DNA from 2 places in the Viridibacillus sp. FSL E2-0187 genome. Region 2 is predicted to be linked to the other one. Evidence: riboswitches for the same ligand, from Rfam matches in the RefSeq annotation. Region 2 holds a riboswitch; the other holds the start of a gene.
The links. Region 2 has a riboswitch for cyclic di-GMP ahead of MHH85_RS12185 (hypothetical protein). Riboswitches for the same ligand answer to the same signal wherever they lie in the genome.

Region 1 (8,182 bases), 1.5 Mb from region 2:
ATATTAATGTCTGCGATGGCCATCTCAGCAGGCGCTATGTCATTAATGGCGTGGCATCCTATGCTATTACTACTCATTCAATTTGCTGTGTTTTTAACTGGGAGATGGTTAATCCCTCTGTTGACGGCATCTTTGATTTTTGATTTCCTATCTCGGTTCATGCCAGAAATATCTTTTGCACGAATGGCTGACTTTATACGCGTACTTGTATTAAGCGTCGTTTCTGCTACAGTCATGTGCTATTCGATGTTTCTAGTAATGAATAGTGTTGTGTCAGTATCTTTTACCGGAGCAGCACTCGGGCCATTGAAAAAAATGATCCAGCAAAACATTCCGTTTATAGGTTCTTTTATAACTGAGAGTTTAAGTACATTTAGAAAATATTCATCAACTACTGCAACGGTAACAAGTACAGGCTTAATGATAGGTATATTTACTGCTGCTATTATCCCGACATTAAAAATTTTAATGACAGGATTAAGTTTTCGTTTCCTGGCCGCATTGATGGAACCTTTCTCTGATAAAGATATTGCGAGTTTTTTAGATGATATAGGCAAAACACTATTTGTTTTATGTGCAGTATCTTTTATTATCGCATTTGCCTTCTTTTTTACAGCGATATTAGCCGTTATACTTCTGAAACTACAAATACAAGAAGGATAGGATTGGGGTTGTGGAAGCATTTTTACTTGGTTTAGTGGTCATTATATTCGTTGGAAAAATTGTAAGTTTACTACTGGAAGACCCGGAAGAGTGGGTTATTCTATTGAAAATAATCGTTGCAATATGGATTTTAAAGTTTGTTTTTAATTTTTGGCATTAGTATCTCATAGATTAGAGTTATGCTTCATACAATGATGTAGATAACAGGAAAGACGTGAAGAGGGGGATGACTAGCTCGGGCGGTGCAGAATATGAAAAAAACGTCAATTTACTATGTAGGAATATTGATGGCAATTGTCATCATTATTGTGGCCATGTTTTCATACAATAATGAAAATCCTATGAAAACATCGTCTAAAGGAGAAAATGTATCTACTAATGAAGCGGAACAACTAGCAGTCATTTTATCTAGGATTGACAAAGTTGGGAAAGTGGAGCTCTATTTTTATTCAGGTGGACAAACGGCACAAGATGTAAAAAAAGAATCTTCATCCTTAGAGAATTATTTCAGCTGGTCTAATACAACTGGACAAGAAAGCGGGCAAGTAACTGGAGTATTAGTTGTTGCGGAAGGAGCGAATGACATCGCTGTAAAGAATGAATTAGTAACTACGCTGACAAAAGTGCTGGAAATTCCGGCACACAGAATTGTTGTAATGCCTATGGAAAAGAGAGGGGAAATAAAATGAGAGTAAAAAAGAGAGCAGTTTGGTTTTTAACATTATTGAGTTTAGCAGCAGTCATTTCAGTGTACTATCTTATGAATCCAGCACAACCATTTAATGGTCTTAAAATCTTCTCAGATAGTACTTTAAATGGTACCGCAGTTGATGATATTGCTAAACTAACAGGCAATGATAAAACACCTGTTACAGCACAAAGTGACTTGTTTGAAGAAATGCGTATGGAGCTACTAAATGAACGTAGTCAATTGAAAGCAACTCTTACGCAAAAAATAGCTTCGGAAAAGTATACTGCTGAAGAAAAGAATGAAGCATTTAACGACATGGATGTTATTGTAAAGAAAGAATCTAATGAAGCGATGTTAGAATTGCTTATTAAAACTTTAGGATATTCAGATGCATTTGTACGAGCTGAAGATGATCAAATTCGTGTAACAGTACAGTCTGCTGAACTATCAAAATCAAAAGCAGATGAAATCGTATACACGGTTAAAAAAGAGGTACCTACAGCTGGTAAAATAGTAGTGGATTTTAAATCTGAGTCTTTTTAACGAAAAAATAACGATATTGTCTTGAATAATTCCTATTTTCAATTATCTATTTAAAAAAACCCCAAAACACGATAGAATAAGTAGTGTATTATATTTCACTAAAGGGGAGTAATTTATGTTGAAAATTCAGGAAATTCGAGAAATTATTAAATTAGTAGACTCATCTTCAATTGACGAGTTTGTTTATGAGGTAGCAGATACAAAAGTTAAACTTAAAAAACATAGTGGTGTGGCAGTTGTAACTGAAGCGCCAGTAGTTAAAGTAGCTCCAGTTGCAGCGCCAGCACCAATTGCGGCTCCAGCAGCACCAGTAGCAGCACCTGCAGTAGCTGAAGCAGTACAAGCAGCGCCAGCAGTTGATGCATCATTATATAAAATCACTTCACCAATGGTAGGAACTTTCTATCAAGCTCCAAACCCTGAATCACCAGCTTTCGTAAAAGTTGGAGATAAAGTAGGCGAAGAAGCAGTAGTATGTATCGTTGAAGCAATGAAGTTATTTAATGAAATCGAAGCAGAAGTTAGTGGCGAAATCGTTGAAATTCTTGTTAAAGACGGCGATTTAGTTGAATATGGTCAACCTCTGTTCCTAGTAAAAGAGAACTAAGGGAGGCCTATTTAAATGAAAAAAGTATTAATAGCAAACCGTGGCGAAATCGCGGTACGTATTATTCGCGCTTGTAAAGAATTAGATATTCAGTCTGTAGCAGTGTATTCAGAAGCAGATCGTGATGCACTTCACGTTCAATTAGCTGACGAAGCATATTGCATCGGACCAAAGCTATCTAGTGATAGTTATTTGAAAATTAGTAGTATACTAAGCGTTGCTCAAAAAACTGGCTGTGATGGGATTCACCCAGGATATGGCTTCTTAGCAGAGAATGCTAGTTTTGCAGAAGCATGTGAAGATGCGGGTATTACTTTCATTGGACCAACTTCAGATGCCATCAAAATGATGGGTATTAAAGATATAGCAAAAGACTCAATGATTAAAGCCGGAGTACCTACAGTTCCAGGTTCAGTTGGTATTGTTGCTGATGCAGCTGAAGCAGCCGAAGTTGCGAAAGGTATTGGTTACCCAGTAATCATTAAAGCAACTGCCGGTGGTGGTGGTAAAGGAATCCGTGTAGCACGCACTGAGGAAGAATTGATTAAAGGTGTTCAAATCACTCAAAAAGAAGCGGCTGCAGCATTCGGTAACCCTGGCGTTTACTTAGAAAAATTCATCGAGGATTTCCGTCACTGTGAAATCCAAATACTAGCGGACAACTATGGCAATACAATTCACCTAGGTGAACGTGATTGTACAGTTCAACGTCGTATGCAAAAACTTGTTGAAGAAGCTCCTTCTCCTGCACTTTCTGAGGAACGTCGTGCTGAGATGGGTGAGGCTGCAGTTAAAGCCGCGTTAGCTTGTGGATACCGAGGTGCTGGTACGGTAGAATTCATCTTTGACCACCATGAAGACAAGTTTTATTTCATGGAAATGAATACACGTATTCAAGTAGAGCATCCAGTAACTGAAATGATTACAGGTATTGATCTTGTTCAACAACAGCTTAAGATTGCTTCTGGCGAGAAATTAGTGTATAAACAAGAAGATGTGAAAGTGAATGGTTGGGCGATGGAATGTCGTATCAATGCTGAAAATCCATCTAAAAACTTTATGCCTTCACCGGGTAAAGTAGAAGATTATATAGCTCCTGGTGGTTACGGTGTCCGTATCGACTCGGCTATGTATCCAGGATATAGTATTCCTCCGTTCTACGATTCAATGGTTGCAAAATTGATTGTACATGCAGATACACGTGAAGAAGCAATTGCTAAGATGAAACGCGCATTAGGTGAATTCATTGTTGAAGGACCAGGCATTCAAACAACAATTCCTTTCCACGCTAAATTAATGGATCATGAAGTATTCAAAAAAGGTGATTTCAATACGAAATTCCTTGAAGAAAATGACGTCATGAATTCATAAGAAAGGGGCGAATTCTATGGCTGAAAAAGTTATACAATCATTACCTCAAAGCACTCCTGCTGGTAAGGAAGAGCTAGGTAAGATTGAAGTAGCGCCTGAAGTTATTGAAGTTATTGCAGGAATTGCTACTACAGAAGTGGAAGGAGTTTCTGGTACAAGAGGAAACTTCGCTACAGGCGTAGTAGAAAAATTCGGTAAAAAGGTTCATGGGAAAGGTATTAAAACCGAATGGACTGAAGCGGGCTTAATCGTAGATGTATATTGCTTCGTGCAATATGGTGCATCTGTTGCGAAAGTAGCGCAGCAAGTTCAAACCCAGATTCGTGAAGCTATCTTTAATATGACATCACTTGCAACGCAAGAGGTAAATGTACATATTACCGGCATTCAATTTGATCAAGTGAACGATGCAAAAACTGAATAATGTCAAAAACACCACTTCATTAGAAGTGGTGTTTTTGTTTTTGGTGAAAAATAATTGAGTTTTTTTAATTAATTAAGGAACTCCCTCAATTGATATTTAAAGAATTTATAAGAAAACTAGCAATTTAAACGGGTTAAGTTTAATACTCATAACTACTATATGATAATGAATCGTTTAGGAGCATATTCTTATACGGTAAAGAATGTATAGTAGAATAGTTAGTAAATTTAAAGGTAAAATATTTAGTGTAATACATTTTTACTAAATAAGAAAAAATACTGTTTCAGTAAAGTTCTAGTCATGCAATTTTTACGATATAAAAAATGATATTTTAATTCTCTATACAATAAATAGGTGATAAGTTTTAGGTTTTAATAACTAGTATAAGAATAATAAAATGGAACTTATTTAATGTAAAACAATACATATGATTCATGATGTTAGATAATCTATCATGGTACTTTAGGTATATAAAAACTGAATAGGCAAACCTATAGAAATTTAGGGACGCAAAGCTAGAGGGGCTAAGGTTGAATAACTATGCCAGCCAGTTGCCAAGGAGTGCATTATACTTTTTGTTATGTTGGGTTTAATAAAAATGACTTAATCATTTTTACTTAGACGTAACAAAAGTTAGCTATTCTCTAAAGAGTAGCTTTTTTTAATGAACTTCTTAGGGTTTTATTCATCTGGAGGAGAAAGCATATGTCGAAGAAAATGTCTAAATTAATTGCGATTGCAACATCAACTGCGTTGTTAGCAAGTTATTCGGGGAGTGCCATGAATGTTTTAGCAGCACCAATTACGAGCGCTAATAAAACGGCAATAGAAAGCAAGATCAATGAGGCAAAAAATGCTACAGTTAGTAAATTCGATTTATATGGAAATAGTAATTTAAGTGAATATAATGAAGTCTTCAAAATGGAGAATACAAACATAAAATCGATAACAAACAACGGTGGAAATTATACGGGCTCTCCTATCAATAAAGCAATAGATGGAGATATGAATACACATTGGGAGACTGGAAGAGCGAATACTATACAGTTTACTAACGAGGTAGTATTCAATTTAAATGAATCGACTGAATTAAATAGAATCGTTTATGCGGCTAGACAAACCAGTGCTAAAGGTAAAGGGTTCGCGGAAGAGTTTGAAATTTATAGCTCTATTTCAGATGAAGGCGATGATTATACTTTAGTATCTCCTGGACAATATAAAGGTTCAACTGGTGATGTTGTTGAAATGCAATTTAAACCAACTGAATTCAAAAGAATTAAATTTGTGTTCAAAAAGGCCAATCAAGATTGGGCAAGTGCAGCAGAATTTAGTTTTTATAAAGAAGACCAAGTAAAAGATAATATGAAAAAACTATTTACTGATGAAAACCATAATAAAGTATCTGATGAGTTTAATACAGTAGAAAAGTTAGAAGCACTAGAAAAAAGGGTTCAATCTCACCCTTTATATGATGAATTTAAAGAAGATATAGAAGATGCATTAGTATTAATAAATGAATCAAACATAGAAGCAACTAAAGCTAAAACAAAACCTTTTGAGCATTATTCTAATGAGGAATATTCTAAGTTATTTAGAATGGATATTGAAAATATTAAGAGTATCCGCAATAATGCTGGTCAGTATCTTAGTCAAGTAATCGGGAATGCCGCCGATGGCAACCTAGATACTTACTGGGAAACAAATAGAAGTAATTCAAATGATTTCACAAATGAAGTAGAAGTTGAATTTAAAAAATCAGTAGAATTAAATAGAATCATGTATGGAGCAAGAAAATCTGATCGCAAAGGATTCGCTGAAGAGTTTGAAATCTATGCTTCTCAAACGTCTAAAGGAGATACATATCAACTAGTAACAACTGGTAAACATAATATGGTAGAAGGATTAGTTGAAGCTAAATTCGACGCTACTAAATTTAAAAGAGTTAAATTTAAGTTCAAGAAATCAAATCAAAACTGGGCAACTTTATCGGAATTAGCTTTCTATACTGAAGATGCCATTGAAGATAAGGTAAATAGTATTTTCACTGATGGAACAATGAGTAAGGTAGTGCCAGAATTCAATAGTGTAGATAAAATCAATGCATTAGAAAATGAAGCTAAAGCTCACCCGTTATATTCTATTCTAAAAGAACGATTAGATTTAGCTAAATCTATTGTAAAAGGTGAAGTACAAGTTAAAGGAACTATCGTTGAAGCAGAACAACGTGGAGATATGGTGAAACATGCAAATCAAAACTTGAAGTTTGGCTTTGGTAACAATCTACAGCCTACTGGCTTCGCTGCTCAACCAGGAGATAAGATTACTGTATATGTTGATGCAGATGCAACAGGACCATTACCTAAACTATCTATTGCTCAACAAGAAGGTTCATTTGCAAATTGGAGAAGAGATGTCGTTCTAGTACCAGGTAAAAATGAGATAACGGTACCTCAAGTTAATAAAGATAGCTGGTATAAAAATGATGTAACACCAGGTGGAAGTATTTACATTAATAATCCATATACAGAAGAACAACAAGCAAAAGCCCCAAAGATTCGATTTGAAGGAGCGGAAAAAATTCCTTTCGCAACGAAAAATACGAACGTAGAAGAATTCAAATCATTCTTGAAAGAATATAAGAAGAAAATGGATGAAGATATTGCGAAACATCCGAAAGTTGAAGACAGAGAAGTGCTAGATATTTTCGAATTTGTGAGTGATCACATTGTTTGGACAGGAACAGCAACAGGCGCGTACAAAACGTATATTGAACAAGGTTATAGCCCGTTAGAAACTATTGAGTCCTATAATACTCATATGGAAGAAATATTTAGATATTACGGATTGGATGCAAGCGATGAAAGTCATGACCCTAAGTTAATTAGAGATAATGTACGTCTTGCACAACCTTTTGGTTATATGTATGCATATACTGACCATATCGGTGTGCAAGGTGACGTTATGGCTAACCACTTAATTCCATTTGAAGTGAGAGGTCCATCATGGGGCTTAACACATGAGATAGGTCATAGAATGGATGTAAATGCTAGGTTATATGGAGAAACAACGAACAATATGTTACCACAATACATGTCTGGCTATTACGGAAAATTAGACAATAGAATACCATATGAAGCTAACATTTATAAGAATGTAATAAAAGAAAACTTAAAAGATTATAATGATCAAGGACTTTTCGAGAAGTTAGGTGTGTATTGGCAATTAGAAATGTATAGCCCTGGATATTGGGGGAAATTAAATAAACTTTATCGAGAAAGAGATGTAAAACTTACAGATGGAGAAAGCTCTAAACAACAATATTTGGTTGAATTTTCTTCTGAAGTATTGAAGTTGGATTTAAGTGAACATTTTGCTAGACATGGATTTGTCGTTAATGAAGAAACAAGACAGAAAACTGCCAAGTATAAGAAACCGAAAAAATCATGGTATTTAAATGACTCTGTAGTAGGCTATGAAGGAACAGGAATAGAGGACAAAAATGCTTCTGTTAAGATTAGTATTACTTCAAATGCTTCTGCTAAATCAAAAACGTTAAGTTTCAAAATGGATAAGAAATTTAAGAACGATTTCTTAGGTTATGAAATTTATAGAGACGGTGAATTAGTTGGATTTACTAGCTCTGATCAATTTGTAGACCAGAAATTAGACATGGACAAAAACTATACTTACAAAATTATTGGCTATGATAAGAAACTAAATAGTTTAAAACCAGTAGAGGTGAAGGCGAATCAGCCAACTCTGTCAGCTGAGGAACATGTAACTCTAAAATTACGCCAAGAGTTTGATCCAATGGATTACGTAAAAGCGGCTACATATCAAGGTGATGAGATAACAAAAGATGTAGTTGTAAAATCTAATAATG
Region 2 (8,182 bases):
TCTACTTCTATTAGATAGATCCCCCCTGAGAATCCACCTCGTTTTTCTTTTTTCGATAAACGAATCTGTTCCAGCTCCTCGTAAGAGACCCCATAAACAGCTAGGGAAGCATGAACTAACTCTAATATATCTGCAAGCTCCTCAATAGCGTCTTTTTGTTCTTCTGCTTCTTTAAATTCAAGCCCTTCTTCTAGCATTTTTAATTTTAATTCTGTTAAATATTCATTTGGTGCTAGAACACTAGTTGTACATTCTTTTCCAGACTCCTCAATTATTTGAGGGATCAAATCTCGTACTAGTTTGTTGTATGTGGGCATTTTCGATTGATCCTCCTACTTTTAGAATGGTACTTTATCCATACTGATCATTTAAATTATAAAACAATTCCTCTTTTCCATATAAGAGCTGCCTTTGTTTTGGTGTCTTTGTTTTGCTTTATTTCCTAAAGCCTTGCAGTACTTATTATATCGATCAATCTTATTATCCATATTAACTAATTGACAGCCAATTGACAGATGTTCTGGCCACGCAAAAAAAATATAGCTATTTTTACCTAGTGAATTATCACATACCTATTCATAAATTCCACTCTTCTTTAAGACACAAGTTGCCTCCCCTACTTTCATCGTCCTCTATTCGAACACTATACATAAAGCTTTCTGTCCCAGTATTAAATAAGTATACCTTTATTGGTGAACTACAAAAAACACCGCCAATATCTTATTGGTGGTGTCTTAAGTTATTATTCGTATTTCTTCGTAGGATAAAATAGAGGACAATAAAGAAGAAAGAGAATCCTATTTCCACGATAACAATAACAGCTGTATTGATTTCTTGCCATACGCCAGTTAGATTTAAAAAAGCCGGAATGGTTGCGGTCACCCATGATTGAATAATGGCAATCCAACCGGTATATGTTTCGATGTCTTTTCCTCTTGCCAGAAGTAGATAAAATAATGTCCATAGGAAGGACCACATAAGCCAGATGATCGTGAAAGGGATGTCATGAAAGTGAAAGTAGTTAATCCAAGCAAACCCTATTGCTAGAATAGCAACCCATAGTGAATAATAGCCAATCCCGCTGTTACAAGTATTGGTTAAATTAGAAATACCAACATACAAATAATTGAATCCAAATAAAAAGAGACCAGATGCTGAAAGAATCGTCGAAATGTCTCCATTTGCAGTTACAATCAAGTAACTCGGTGTAAATACTTGAAGAACACCTACAAATAAATTAAAGATACCCGCGCTTTTTCCATCAATTTTTCCTAGTAACATATATCCATTTAGAAATAAGACAGATCCTACGTACAATAATCCAACGTTACTCATAATAAAAATCTCCTTTACCGTAATGTACAAGTTGAAGGTTTGTTGTCATTACGTTCTATCTCCTTTTTTCTTTGAATTTTATAGATATTTACAAGTAAGGATGAAAGGTTTCATGCACACTACCACTCCATAGGTTTGAATTTTTTCTACGATTTTAGAATACACTTCAAACCTAAAGAAACAGTAGAAAAAACCCTTGATAATCCTTAGGTTTTTTAAGTTCATAGTGATAAGTTTTTTTCACTTATGCTTCTCACTTTCAATTCCTGTGGAACTGCATTTACTTTTAAAGTTTACATATATAAGTTCAGTTTGTACTTATTAAACTAAACTACTCCGTTAGCCATCCATGTTGCGTAAAATTAACACTACACCACATAAATGAAAGATAATTACGTTCTTTCATGTGAGTTGAACAAAAACAATCCTTGAGAAAATAGTCAAAAAAAAAACAGAGCTTGATCTACAGTACATGTAGTATCCACCCTGTTTTTCAACTAATATGCCCGTTATTTATATATCTTTTTTTCTTCTATGTCAATATAGTACTTCTAGCAATAACTCTTCAAAACTGCTCTTTGTTTTCAACACGGCCGTATCGACCGTTGTATAATAAACAAGCAACTAACTAATCAACTTCTTCAGGTTGAGCTACTGACTTTATATAGTCTGATTACATACAAGGTGCCAACTTAAAGAAACAGTAGGAAAAATCCTGAAGATTATTAAAGTACATAGAGATAAGTTTTATTTTTCACTTTTACTTTTCACTTTCTCAATTCATATTGAACCACATATATTGCTAAAGTGCCTTTACTTTAACCAATCTCGAAAGTCTTCTGCTAATTTGTGACCGAAAAATACATACCTCTCTTTGCCATTATTAGGAATTAAGGTTCTTTATCAAAATCGATTTTATTAAAAATTCAAATCTTCTTGCATCATACAATAGAATAATTGCTTAGATTCGTAATGCAACATTAATGAATCTACCTGTAATTCAAATTCTGAACGCAAAAAAGACACCTCCATGTTTAGTAATAACGTAAACCATTAAACATTTAAGTGTCTTTATAAGTAGACATTTATATAGTTATTTGTAGATACCATTAGAAGTTTATGGCTAAACTATTTTCTAACATTATCTACTACATGATCAGAAACCCTTGTCCTAAACCTTTCAGTTTACCTCTTTAGGCTCTAATAATTAAATTTTCACTACTTCTTGTTTTAATAAAATATTCTTGGTGTTCTTTTAGAAATCCAACATAACGTTCGACTTCTTCTATTGTTGTGTATGGCGAGATCGCAAAAAATTTATGTGCATATACGGATATACGTTTGTTTGAGTTTACTGCTTCCACGAGACGCTGCTTTTTTGTATTACCAAAGAAGACAGTATCTCGTTCTTCACCAATTACCTCTGCAAACTCGTCATTGAATTGATTGATTTCCATTATTTCTTCTAAGGTTAAAAGTCCGTTCAATTCATCATTCCATTTTGTATTTTCAGGATAAAAACGGAATGTTGTAATCGGCGAAACTTCATTCGTGATCACCATATTCGGAACTTCTTTTATTAACATCTCTCTAAATGTAATATTGACACGAATATAGTTGGCTAAAAGCTCTTGATAGCCTTCAATTCCAAATGCTAATAAAGACGCATAAATCGTCAAAGCACTTCCCATTCGCGAGCATTCGAGCGTGTAGCCTGTATGATAGCTACCATAACCGCGATTCCCTACATACGGCGTTTCCTCTGCATCTAAATCAACATACTTAAGATACTCTCTATTTTTGATTAAAAATAAACTCGTGATGTATGGCGTTTGTCCAAGCTTATGGAAATCAAAGACCATACTATCTGCTAGCTTGATATGTTTGAACTTATGTTGATAGGATTTCAATACCTCATTAACATTGTCTTCAAATCGAAGAGGATTGCTTTCAAAGTCATAATTATTAAAGAAAGTATACATGCCCCCCATAGCAGAGTCTGCATGAATATAGATTGGATATATGTCATTTGTGCGTTCCAATTCTTCCGCTATCCGCTTAATTCCCTCGATGTCATCAACCCCAAATGTATCAGTAGTTCCCATTGTGGCAAGGACATAAAGAGGGATGCCTCCTTTTGCAATAACATACTCCATTTTTTCTTTTAAATCTTCTAGATTCATAGAATGATCAGCATTAGCTTTCACACGAATCATGTTTTCTACGCCAATCCCAGTTGCTTCTACAGATTTATACAGACTATAGTGTGATAGCTCCGAACAGAAGCAATAGAGATTTTGTGGTACACCATTTTGATTAGAGGACGGCGCGTAACGGGCAATGGCAAGACGTAAAGAGTTAAAGACAGCCCCTTGTCCTCCCCAAGTTGTATATCCAGCACTGATGCTTGCATCGTATCCTATAAGTTTGGATAGCATACTAGTTATTTCGACTTCTGCTGTAGCTGCTGCTGGGCCTTCCACATCCCAAATATTGTTCCCATTGACTAGCACCATTACTAAATTTCCGATAATACTAGCGATATTCGGAAGGGGTGCTGCATTGGCTACATAGTTTCGATTGACGAACCGGTGTCCTTCTACCAATTTTAGAAGCTCTTGAATCACTTCCTCCATCGGCACACCCGTTTTCGGAACATCTGCATTTTGAATGATACGATTATAGTAATCCTCTGTGTATTCGGGCATTTCACCTAGCGTGAGTTTGTTAGGATCCTTTAATTCATCTATTTTTGTTAAAATCGTCCGAAAGTAGGACAATATTTCCTCTCTTTGAAAGTCATTCCCGTCCATACTAGGAAACAATTTTTGTACTTTCTTCATTATTTTAGCTCCTTGATGTTTTTACTAGTAGTAGTTTTATTTTTTAAAAACTAGAATCCATTCGGATAGATCTGTTGCATAAAAAACCGACGATGATAGCAATTTGAATTACATATTTTAAGAAAAAATAACAATTGTAAAAGAATATATATCCTATATTCGATAATTGCCCCGTATAAAAAAGAAGCTTTCCACAAGTTGGATCAACCTATGAGAAGCACTCTTTTATTTATCAGCCAGCAAGGTAACTATATTTATACTGCTATATTGACCATATTTTCAGCATCTTGACCCACTTTAGCTTCCGCAGTTTCTAAACCATGATTTCATGTTTATAATAATTTGTCTAAATCATTTTTTAACTCTACAAGATTTTTTGCTTCCTGAACAAGTTTTTCCATTGTTTGTAGTTCATCATCACTAATCTCTATTAGTTCCTCGAACATTTCTACAGATTCTCGAGAGATAGAAGCAATTTCAACAATTGTTGCCATTATCTGCTGAGAAGCAGAAGATAATTCTTCTGTACTTGCTGAAGAATATTCATTATTTTCAGCAATGATCTTTGTAGTAGATAGAATCTCATCAAACATGGTTCCAACCTCTACAATGTTCGCATTTGTATCTTTAAATTCTTCTGTTCCCTGTTGCATTGACTTGACAACTTTTTCAGTTTCTTCTTGTATATTCTTTACAATATTTGATACTTCAGAAGAAGACTGGCGTGATTGTTCGGCCAATTTTCTAACCTCATCAGCAACAACCGCAAATCCTTTACCATGTTCCCCCGCACGCGCAGCTTCTATTGCTGCATTCAATGCCAATAAATTGATTTGTTCTGCAATCCCTGAAATCACTTTTACAATAGTGCCGATTTCGTGAGATTTTTCTCCGAGTTTATTTATTGCATCAAATGTTGTATTTACCGTTTGATTAAACTGTTCCATTTTTTCTAAGGAATCTTTTAACTTCTCGTTTCCTTCTTGTGTCAATTCTAAAGTTGTATTCGATTGTTCTGAAATTTGACTTGATCTCACTGAAAGATCTTCGACAGCCTGTGCCATTTCTTCCATAGATTCAGCACTTTCTTCTGTGGCTACTAATTGTTTCTGTAATCCTCTACCTACCTCATCAATAGCCGCTCTAACAATATCGCCTTTCTCAGAAGCATATTCACCGATTTCAGCGAGATTTTCTCCTTTTTCATGTACATTTTTTGAAAATGACAAAATTCTTTTCCTTGTACTGCTGAAAAAATCAATTAGTTGGTTAAACACAGCATGATTAGAACTTCTTTCATCAACTTTGTTTGTAATATTACCTGCTGATATTTCTTTCATTCCATTTATTATTTCTTTATTAATATGAAGATGATGTTTTAGTGAAAAATAACGGTAAGCAAAATACACCGCTACCCCCACTAAGATAACAATTATTCCTAGCATAATGGCATCCATGATAAATATATCTCCTAACTCCTATTAATTATGAATATTTTAAAGCTCTTTTATAAGGATATATGTTCCATCCGCTACATTTTCAGGAATACCATTCAACTTACTATTATCGCTATATTTATGAACAATATAATTTCCTTCTATATCTTCATATTTTTTCATATTATGATATTTTTCCATTACACGTATTGACTTCGGGTTTGTTGCTTCACCTAAAACAGCCTTCACACCTTGTGATGATGCCTTTGTTAACAAACTATTTCCTAATTGCTGAATAATTTCGTGACGGCCATGTTCAGCTGTCACTCCTAACATGAATAGGTGTAAAAATTCTCCGTATTTAATTTCTTTTCCGTTTCGTTTTTTATAATCTTCCATGAAACGTTTATCTACATCCTCCAGAACACGCAGAATTACATTCATATCAGAAAAAGAACCTTCAAATATATCTTCTCCGATAATCTCTGGTGCATTTATATCTCCAGCAAGCGCACCAACAACATTATTATTAATATCCAGAGCGACAGCGCAATATCCCTGCTCTATTGTGGAGTCTAAATAATCTTTGGTAAAATGATAAAAATCTTCATAACTGATATTTAATTGACCTACCATCGGTTCCTGAACCCATTTTCCTGAAACATCCAGTCCAATAAATGAGCGAGCTAGACACTCAGCTGCTTTCTGAATTAATGCTGTTTGATCCTTCGTTATAATTTCATATGTATACAATTCTTGTGTTATTAGCATTTATTGATCTCCCTTTCGAATTAAAAAATAAAAACTCCGTTTCTATTTGACCTAACATTACATAGGATGATTTACTTTATCGATAAATGTACCTGTGAACTTAATTCTTTCAAGTGCATTCCTAATTTGTACTTGAGCAATTTTAGATGAAGGTTTTACTACAAGGATATCCTTAAATCCTAAGCTAGAATAAAATTGCATCGTTTGCTCCAACTGCGGTACAACTTTTGATGGGACAGTTGTTTGGTGAGTTCCATCGACAACAAACGTATATTCTTGTCTTGATACTTTATTAATCGTATCCTGTAAATCTATCATATAACCTTCTGCATCTTCCTCTTTCATTAATCCATGCACCTGTACATGAACTTCCTTCGAGTCCTTATTAATTGCCATTTTATATTTCTTTTTATCTACGACTATCATCTTTTAACCTCCCTATTCTCTATAATCTGTAATACTTCATTGTTGACATTTGCACGTTCTTTTCGTATGAATGTTATAAATAAAAGCTATCCCAGATATAGATAAGGATAGCCAAAAAAACGTTTTATTCTTGGCGACCCGACTATCATTATCCAAGAGGATTTTAGACTCGTAGCTTTGCGTCCTTACCTTTCGATAAGTTTGCCTTTTCAATTGTAAAAGATAGTACTAATATCATGCTCATATATTACTATAACATTATATATTACTTGTCATTTTTTGTCGAACTAGAATTTTTCTTGCTTTACTTACGAAAGAGTCTGCTCCACAGTAAGGCCCGATTTCTAAACTGTAATCAAATAAATGATGTTAAATGGAAATTAACATCATAATTTAAATTATAGAATTAACTTTCGTTAATAACTAAAAGGGAAATATGCAGATAATAAAAAAGATTTTGTTATGGCTATAATAAACAAAATATTATTATTGCCTTTTTCAATTTACAGGTACGATAGTTAAATAAGAATTAAACAAAATATAAGAGCCTTACTACAATAAAATGTAGCAAGGCTCTCATACTTTTATATTAAAATTAAATAAATTTATTATCACTTTACGGTCGACTTAAAACAAATTTGTACTGTTTGAAATACAGTCGAGATATTTTTTAGCTGTTGTTTTACTAATGTACTTTTTAATTTGCTGTTCTCCATCTATTGGAGCGAATGCTATGGGGACAGCATTCAATTGATATTTTTCTTGTATTGCTAATTCAAGGTTAAAAGTCTAATCTCTAGGATCGTTAATAACGATGTTCACGTAATTTTTTTCTTTGGCGTTCTTCAATAACTTCGAAACAGTAGGTCTAGACAGATCGAGAGCTTTAGCGATTTCACCTTGAGTCTTATCTAAATCGTAATACATCTTTGCTACATCTACACTAAGTAAATCTTTATCATTGAACATAATTTGCTCCTTTAATGGACTGGTTATAAAAATGATATGCTTTTTCAATGTAAGTCAGATAAATACCTTCATAGTATGGGGTGCCCATTGCCGTTGGAAATGCAGTATGAGGCGTTTCGGAAATCAAAATTACAAGGAAGATTTAATTTCATTATAATGGCGATCTCAATTTGGAAAATACAATTCATGAAGTTATTGTATATACCTTTAAAAGTATACTTACTCGACTGTTCTATTAGTTGAAATATTAAATTTTTGTAGACCATCAGACCTAAGACTATAAGAAACTACTTTTTTCTTCCACTGCTTAACTACATCAACGTGATTATCGGGATTATAAACAAAGAAATTAACATCTTTTTTGCCCTTTTTCAAGTTGATGACAAATGGAGTTACATCAGT

Region 1: linked by a shared signal. The riboswitch ahead of MHH85_RS04705 (NPCBM/NEW2 domain-containing protein) and the one ahead of MHH85_RS12185 (hypothetical protein) in region 2 are both predicted to bind cyclic di-GMP.

The regions. Positions count from the first base shown of each region.
Region 1 covers NZ_JBBOVG010000001.1:969,182-977,363, forward strand. The annotation lists gene MHH85_RS04675 (stage III sporulation protein AE) at 1-663, shown strand, start outside; gene MHH85_RS04680 (hypothetical protein) at 915-1,352, shown strand; gene MHH85_RS04685 (SpoIIIAH-like family protein) at 1,349-1,897, shown strand; gene accB (acetyl-CoA carboxylase biotin carboxyl carrier protein) at 2,013-2,504, shown strand; gene accC (acetyl-CoA carboxylase biotin carboxylase subunit) at 2,520-3,875, shown strand; gene MHH85_RS04700 (Asp23/Gls24 family envelope stress response protein) at 3,892-4,299, shown strand; cyclic di-GMP riboswitch class I at 4,774-4,858, shown strand; gene MHH85_RS04705 (NPCBM/NEW2 domain-containing protein) at 5,005-8,182, shown strand, end outside.
Region 2 covers NZ_JBBOVG010000001.1:2,477,612-2,485,793, forward strand. The annotation lists gene MHH85_RS12160 (nucleoside triphosphate pyrophosphohydrolase) at 1-317, opposite strand, end outside; gene MHH85_RS12165 (AmiS/UreI family transporter) at 721-1,335, opposite strand; gene MHH85_RS12170 (pyridoxal phosphate-dependent decarboxylase family protein) at 2,529-4,178, opposite strand; gene MHH85_RS12175 (methyl-accepting chemotaxis protein) at 4,511-5,635, opposite strand; gene MHH85_RS12180 (hypothetical protein) at 5,675-6,385, opposite strand; gene MHH85_RS12185 (hypothetical protein) at 6,443-6,811, opposite strand; cyclic di-GMP riboswitch class I at 6,941-7,027, opposite strand; gene MHH85_RS12190 (MarR family transcriptional regulator) at 7,601-7,780, opposite strand; gene MHH85_RS12195 (YfmQ family protein) at 8,000-8,182, opposite strand, start outside.